3 regions of the Sporosarcina sp. P7 genome follow, and region 1 is predicted to be linked to each of the others. Evidence: riboswitches for the same ligand, from Rfam matches in the RefSeq annotation. Region 1 holds a riboswitch; each other region holds the start of a gene.

Region 1 (2,268 bases):
TCGCATTTGCATCATGCTGTTTCATGCGTAAATGCAAAGTTTTTAGACCGCGTACGACAAGCCATGAATCAAGAGGAGACAATGTAGCTCCAATCGCATTATGATTGGTAAATAGACGTTCGCATAAATCCTCACCTTTTGCCACGACTAGACCTGCAAGCACATCATTATGTCCACCGATATATTTCGTTGCGCTATGAATGACAATATCTGCGCCTTCCTCAATTGGCCGCTGGAAATAAGGTGTTAAAAACGTATTGTCGACAATTAGCAATAAATCATGTTTTTTAGCCAATTCCGCATACGTACTGATGGCTATGTTTTGCATTAATGGATTTGTAGGCGTTTCCAAGAAGATCGCTTTTGTACGATCAGTAATCGCTTGCTCGACTTCTGAAACATCATCGAACGATAAGTAACGCGTCTTAATATTATACGTCTCTTCATATTGATTAAACAGGCGATAGGTACCGCCATATAAGTCTTCAGGCGCCAATAGTTCCGAACCTGTTTTAAATAAAGATAAAATAAGTTGAATGGCTGCCATTCCAGAACTACATGCAAATCCTTGGTCACCTGATTCTAGGTTTGCAATTCCATCCTCTAGGATAGAACGCGTAGGGTTTTTTGTTCGTGTGTAATCATATCCCGTGGACTTGCCTAGACCTTCATGGTGGTACGCTGTAGACAAGTATATCGGTGTATTGACTGCTCCGGTTTTCTCATCACTGTGGTTTCCAAGTTGTACTAATCTAGTTTCTAATCCGTTGTTTGTCATGAATATTCATCCCCCCCGGCAAAATAAAAAAGAACCTCTTCTTTTCGAATAGGCCCTCGAACATACAAGTGTATACAGTATTCTCATCTTCAAGGTGGTTGTCACCCTTGGAATTAGCACCGTGCCTGTGGCTGGTTGCTGAGACATCGCTGGGCCTATCCCTCCGTCTCTCTCGATAAGAATATTCATAATATAGGAAAAACTGTTGACGAATTTATTCTATCATGCAGATATACTAGATGCAAGTTTCCTTTTAACATCAGTTATTGATTTTTTTGTTTCAGTAAAAGATTTGTTATACTGATAGATACTATTCATAATGGAAAGGAGATTTTCATTTTGGCTTGGGGCTATGTCGCATTGGCGGCTGTTATAGAGATCTTCTGGGTAGTCGGTCTTCGTTATTCTGAAACTGTAATGCAATGGACCGGAACGGTTATGGCGATTGTATTGAGTTTTTATTTCATTATAAAAGCATGTGAAAGATTACCTTCCGGCACGGTATACGCTGTTTTTACCGGATCTGGTGCCGCTGCAATCCTTTTAGTGGATATATTCTTCTTTCAAGCAGGTTTTACGTGGGTTACGCTGACCTTCATCGGATTCATCGTCATTGGGGTAGTCGGCATTAAGCTGACAACAGATGAAAAAGCCGATGCAGAAGGAGGTGGCTGACAGTGGCTTGGGTATACTTAATGATTGCCAGTCTCGGTGAGATTTTCGGTGTGGTGAGTATTAATTATTATTTACAGAAGCGTTCAATTAAAAGACTGTTACTCATTGTGGGGATTTTTGGTTTTGGTTTTGTTTTCCTGTCTCTTGCTATGCGCGAAATACAGATGAGTACAGCGTATGCGGTATGGACAGGGTTAGGAGCGGCAGGAGCCGTATTAATGGGGATTTTGATATTCAAAGAATCTGCTAGCATCAAACGTCTCTTCTTTTTATCGCTCATCATTTTCGGTGCTGTAGGCTTGAAGTTGTTCGGATGAAAGGGGAGTGGCGTAACTGATTTATTGGACAAATTTTGATTTTAATGAATGGACTGTAACAATAGCCGCTACAAAACAGGGACTGTGCTATGCCGGACTAGCTGAAGATAGTGTAGAACGTATGAAGGACTGGTCGTACCGGTTTGATACAGTTGACTTAATAGAAGATGAAACAGAGCTCGGAGTCTATATAAGCAAGATGAAGGAGTACTTATCGGGTACAACGAAAGATTTTTCAGCGATTCCACTTGATTTAAAAGGAACATCGTTTCAACTGCAAGTATGGGAAGCACTACAACGAATACCGTATGGTGAAACTATGACATATTCAGAAGTTGCGGTACAGATTGGGAAATTGTCATCTGTTCGTGCTGTAGCATCTGCAATAGGTAAGAATCCTGTGATGGTTGTGGTGCCTTGTCACCGTGTTATTGCGAAAGATGGCAGTTTGTCAGGCTATCGTGACGGGAGAAACCAAAAAGCGAAGCTGATTTTGCT
Region 2 (2,268 bases), on a different contig from region 1:
CCATCGCTGCGTCCGTATCTGCACTATCAGTCACTTGCGAAATAAAGCGCTTTGTAATATCCGCTTGTGGGGATTGGAAGACATCTAGTACATTGCCCATTTCCACGACTTTCCCCGCTTCCATGACCGCCACGCGATGACAGATCTTCCGGATGACGTGCATTTCATGCGTAATCAACACAATCGTTAGTCCAAGACGCTCATTAATATCTGTTAGTAAATCAAGAATCGCATTCGTCGTCTCTGGATCTAGTGCGGACGTCGCTTCATCACAGAGTAGGACTTCAGGATCATTCGCAAGCGCGCGCGCAATGCCGACACGTTGCTTCTGACCACCTGATAATTGCGATGGATACGCCTGTTCTCGACCTGTCAATCCAACGAGATCGATCAATTCCTTCACTTTTTGCTTACGTGCCGATTTCTTTACGCCAGCAATTTCGAGAGGAAACATGATATTCTCTTCTACTGTTCTAGACCACAGTAAGTTAAAATGCTGGAAGATCATGCTAATTTTCTGACGTGCATTCCGAAGGCCAGCACCTTGTAATGAAGTCATTTCTTGTCCGTGAATCATGATACTGCCGGACGTAGGCGTTTCAAGACCGTTCAATAGTCGAATTAATGTACTTTTTCCTGCCCCACTGTACCCGATGACGCCGAAAATTTCTCCCTCTTTGATGGCCAGTGTCACGTCATCTACCGCGGCAATTTCTGAACGGTTCAATTGGAACTTTTTATGAACGTTTGTTAGTTGAATCATTTTCCGCACCACCTTATTAAGTCTTTTAAATCTGTTTTTTAGAATACTACAAGCACTAGGCTCTCGAGACGTTTCAGACGTACCAAAAAGCCAAAAAGCGCCTTTGTGTTACGTCCTCCAACGCCTGTCGAGCCTACACGGCGCTTTCCGCATTAGTTTAAAAAAAGCCTTCCTGCAGATAAGCAGAAAGGCCGAACGTATGTAGTTATGTACGTTACCATTTCTCTCATCTACCAAAGCATTACGCATTGAGTGATTTGGCACCATTTCACATATGTGACGGTTGCCGGGCTTCATAGGGCACTTCCCTCCACCGCTCTTTATAAGAGTTACGTATTCAATTGATTAACTACTTATACCATACTTTTATTTCGATTGTCAACTGAGCTTCTCTAGTAGATACGGGACGGATTGAAAGGCGTAAATCTTTTCTACAGGCTGTCCTTTGCGCTGAATGAGTAAACAAGGAACACTTTCCACCTCATATTCAGTTGCGATTTCCTGGACATAATTCAAGTCTGCCTTTCCAATTGGAAGTTGCGGGCGCATTGTCTCGATCACCGTCAGCATTTTTGAAGCGACTGCACACGTTCCACACATTGGTGTATATAAATAAAAAGCGGCTACCTGCTCTGCCGCCTGTGTGCGTTGCCAGTCTTCAATTGTCCAATGATTCATGTGGTCCACCTGCCAAATACTTGGAATGTACTTTAAAATTAGCAGCAGCTAAAATGCTTGCCAATAGCTTAACGGGAGTCGTTTCCACTTGACGGTAGAGACGATCCGTGTATAAATGTCTCGCTTCTGGATACAGTTGTTTGAACAGCTTACGAATGGACTCACCGGAGGCGTCCGCATCCATAAAGACGAACAGATCTTGCTGCTCGTACGGTTCAAGCAGTTCTTCAATGTGATACGCACTAATCGTGCCATTCGTACAAAGAATCTCTACAGGCTCTGCAAGGATCGGTACTAGCCGCTTACGATCCGAACCGCCTTCTACAATGAGAACTTTCGGGTCCATCCTGTTTCCTCCTAGCGTGTAAAAAAGCGCTGAGACGTTCCAGCGCTTGTTCTTTTGGAATATTATTCAGCTGTCATTTCTTCGTACTGCTCAGCTGTCATTAACTCATCCAGTTCAGCTTTGTTATCGATTTCAACTACTACCATCCATGCGTCTTCATATGGAGATTCGTTAACCAATTCAGGGCTATCTTCGAGGTTTTCGTTCACTTCTACAACCTTACCAGTTAATGGAGCGTACAATTCAGAAACCGTCTTCACTGATTCAACGCTTCCGAAAGGCTCGTCCGATTTCAATTGATCGCCAACCTGTGGCAATTCAACAAATACGATATCCCCTAGTTCAGACTGTGCGAAATGTGTGATGCCGATACGGTATTTACCGTCTTCTTCTTTTACCCACTCATGCTCTTCTGAATAACGCAAATCTTTTGGTGTGCTCATGTCGTTACCTCCAAAAATATAATAGTTTAACTTCCTTT
Region 3 (2,268 bases), on a different contig from region 1:
TGAATTATTTGTGAACGTTCGTGTTTTGGGAGTTAATTATAAAAAAACATCTTGAATTTAACCAAGTGAAAGGAAATAGCATAAGTCGTCTGAAAGGAAGAAATGCAGGTATAAGTGTTATAGTGTGCGTATACTATTCATTTAGAGGAGTGTTGGAAATTGAAAAAGTTAGAATCTCTTGAGCAATTTGAGCAACTTAAACAAGAGGAAAAGGTGATTTTCTTATTCACTGCAGATTGCAGAGTAATTGAACCATTCTTGCCGACATTGGAAACAGAATTTGCAGAGTATGAATTTGTTACAATTGATCGTGATGAATTTATAGATTTATGCAGTCAGTTGGATATATTCGGTATTCCTAGCTTCGTAGCATTCAGCAAAGGAACGGAGACAGGTCGTTTTGTCAGTAAGAATCGTAAAACTAAGGAAGAGATCGAAGAGTTTATTAATAGCTTAACGTAATGAAATGGTTGCCAGCGGGAAGATATGTGGCAATTAAACAAAAGGACTGAAGACAACTGCAGAAGTTGTTTTCGGTCCTTTTTATATAAGAAAATTAGCTACAAGAAGCTTTTATGTCGTGTATTACGTGAAATCTTTTAGTTGTTCCATAAGGATTTTAGCGCCTTGTGGACTGATATATATTCCGTTTGACAATAGTTTGTTTTCATCCATCACATCACCCGTGATAAAACATGCCCTGTTGATCTGATATTTTCTCAAAATGATTCTATCGTATTCTACGAAAATTTCAATCGGGTCGCCCTTATCGATCGACAAAGAATTTCGAAGTTCTTTTGGAATAACAATTCTACCGAGATGATCCACTTTACGAACAATACCTAAAGACTTCATAAGCTCCTCCTCGAAGAAAAGTAGTGGGTAATTTCTATTATACACCAAAACATATCATCTACAATTTACAAAACTTAAATGCGCAGAACAATTTGATAATTCTGCTATACAATTAATTTATTAATGCTATAATAGTCAGTAATTAAATATTTCTTATCAAGAGAAGCTGAGGGATTTGGCCTGATGAAGCTTCAGCAACCTCTGTACATACAGGAAGGTGCTACCTCCAACAAGATTGTTGTCTTGAGAGATAAGAACGGTGAACGGTCAACCCTCCTTTTCTTATCTAAGAGAAATGAGGGTTTTTTTGTATAGAAATTGTAATAAATGAAAGTCAAGGGGGAAATAGAATGCCGATTAATATACCAAAACATTTACCTGCAGTAGAATTATTGAAAGAAGAAAAAATCTTTATAATGGATGAAGAACGTGCGACAACACAGGATATCCGCCCAATCAATATTTTAATTTTGAACTTGATGCCTGAAAAAGAGAAGACGGAGTTACAATTGCTCCGATTACTTGGTAATACACCTTTACAAGTGAATGTCACATTTCTTAATACAGCTAGCTATGTTTCGAAAAACGTCAGTCAGAATCATTTAGAAACGTTCTATACCACTTTTGAACATGTGAAAAATCGCCGTTTTGATGGCATGATTATCACGGGTGCTCCAATCGAACTTCTACAATTTGAAGATGTAGTCTATTGGAGGGAGTTGGAAGAAATCATGGAATGGACAAAAACGAATGTTACATCTGTCCTCCATATTTGCTGGGGTGCTCAAGCGGCTCTTTATCATCACTACGGAATTGAAAAGTTCGAGTTGCCAAAGAAATGTTTTGGAGTATTCTCACATGATATTACCGATCCGACAGTAAACTTGGCACGTGGATTCAATGATGTATATGTAGCGCCACACTCACGCCATACCGGAGTTTCATTAGAAGAGATAAAGAATCATCCCGATTTGACTCTACTTTCTGCTTCTGAAGAGGCTGGTGCATTCATTGTGATCTCAAATGATGCAAAACATATTATGGTAACTGGACATTTAGAGTATGATGCACACACATTAGGAGATGAATATGCCCGCGATTTAGAAAAAGGTGCGGACATTGATATGCCTGTAAATTATTATCCGAACGATGATCCATCCAAAGAACCTATAAATACTTGGCGTTCCCACACGCATTTATTATTCTCCAATTGGCTCAATTACTATGTCTACCAGAAAACTCCTTATAACTGGAATTAAAGTAATTAGTGTATAAACTTCTATAGTTTGCACATACTCCGACTACTGGAGGTGTATGCAGTGAACATAGATGAATTTTGGCAATTATCCTTTTGGGAAATGACTATGCGAACGGTGATCTCATTTGTTGTGCTGTTGATTTTGGCGCGTTTTA

What was found. Region 1 has a riboswitch for S-adenosylmethionine ahead of CSV60_RS07425 (methionine biosynthesis PLP-dependent protein). Riboswitches for the same ligand answer to the same signal wherever they lie in the genome.
Region 2: another riboswitch for S-adenosylmethionine. It lies ahead of CSV60_RS11000 (methionine ABC transporter ATP-binding protein); the one in region 1 lies ahead of CSV60_RS07425 (methionine biosynthesis PLP-dependent protein).
Region 3: another riboswitch for S-adenosylmethionine. It lies ahead of metA (homoserine O-acetyltransferase MetA); the one in region 1 lies ahead of CSV60_RS07425 (methionine biosynthesis PLP-dependent protein).

What each region holds. Positions count from the first base shown of each region.
Region 1 covers NZ_PDZF01000006.1:16,440-18,707, reverse strand. The annotation lists gene CSV60_RS07425 (methionine biosynthesis PLP-dependent protein) at 1-778, opposite strand, end outside; SAM riboswitch class I at 859-960, opposite strand; gene CSV60_RS07420 (DMT family transporter) at 1,118-1,453, shown strand; gene CSV60_RS07415 (DMT family transporter) at 1,456-1,770, shown strand; gene CSV60_RS07410 (methylated-DNA--[protein]-cysteine S-methyltransferase) at 1,787-2,268, shown strand, end outside.
Region 2 covers NZ_PDZF01000010.1:85,396-87,663, reverse strand. The annotation lists gene CSV60_RS11000 (methionine ABC transporter ATP-binding protein) at 1-763, opposite strand, end outside; SAM riboswitch class I at 987-1,092, opposite strand; gene CSV60_RS10995 (thioredoxin family protein) at 1,142-1,441, opposite strand; gene CSV60_RS10990 (toprim domain-containing protein) at 1,422-1,787, opposite strand; gene gcvH (glycine cleavage system protein GcvH) at 1,850-2,230, opposite strand.
Region 3 covers NZ_PDZF01000008.1:67,804-70,071, forward strand. The annotation lists gene CSV60_RS09440 (thioredoxin family protein) at 160-462, shown strand; gene CSV60_RS09445 (AbrB/MazE/SpoVT family DNA-binding domain-containing protein) at 586-855, opposite strand; SAM riboswitch class I at 1,006-1,112, shown strand; gene metA (homoserine O-acetyltransferase MetA) at 1,206-2,114, shown strand; gene CSV60_RS09455 (YetF domain-containing protein) at 2,181-2,268, shown strand, end outside.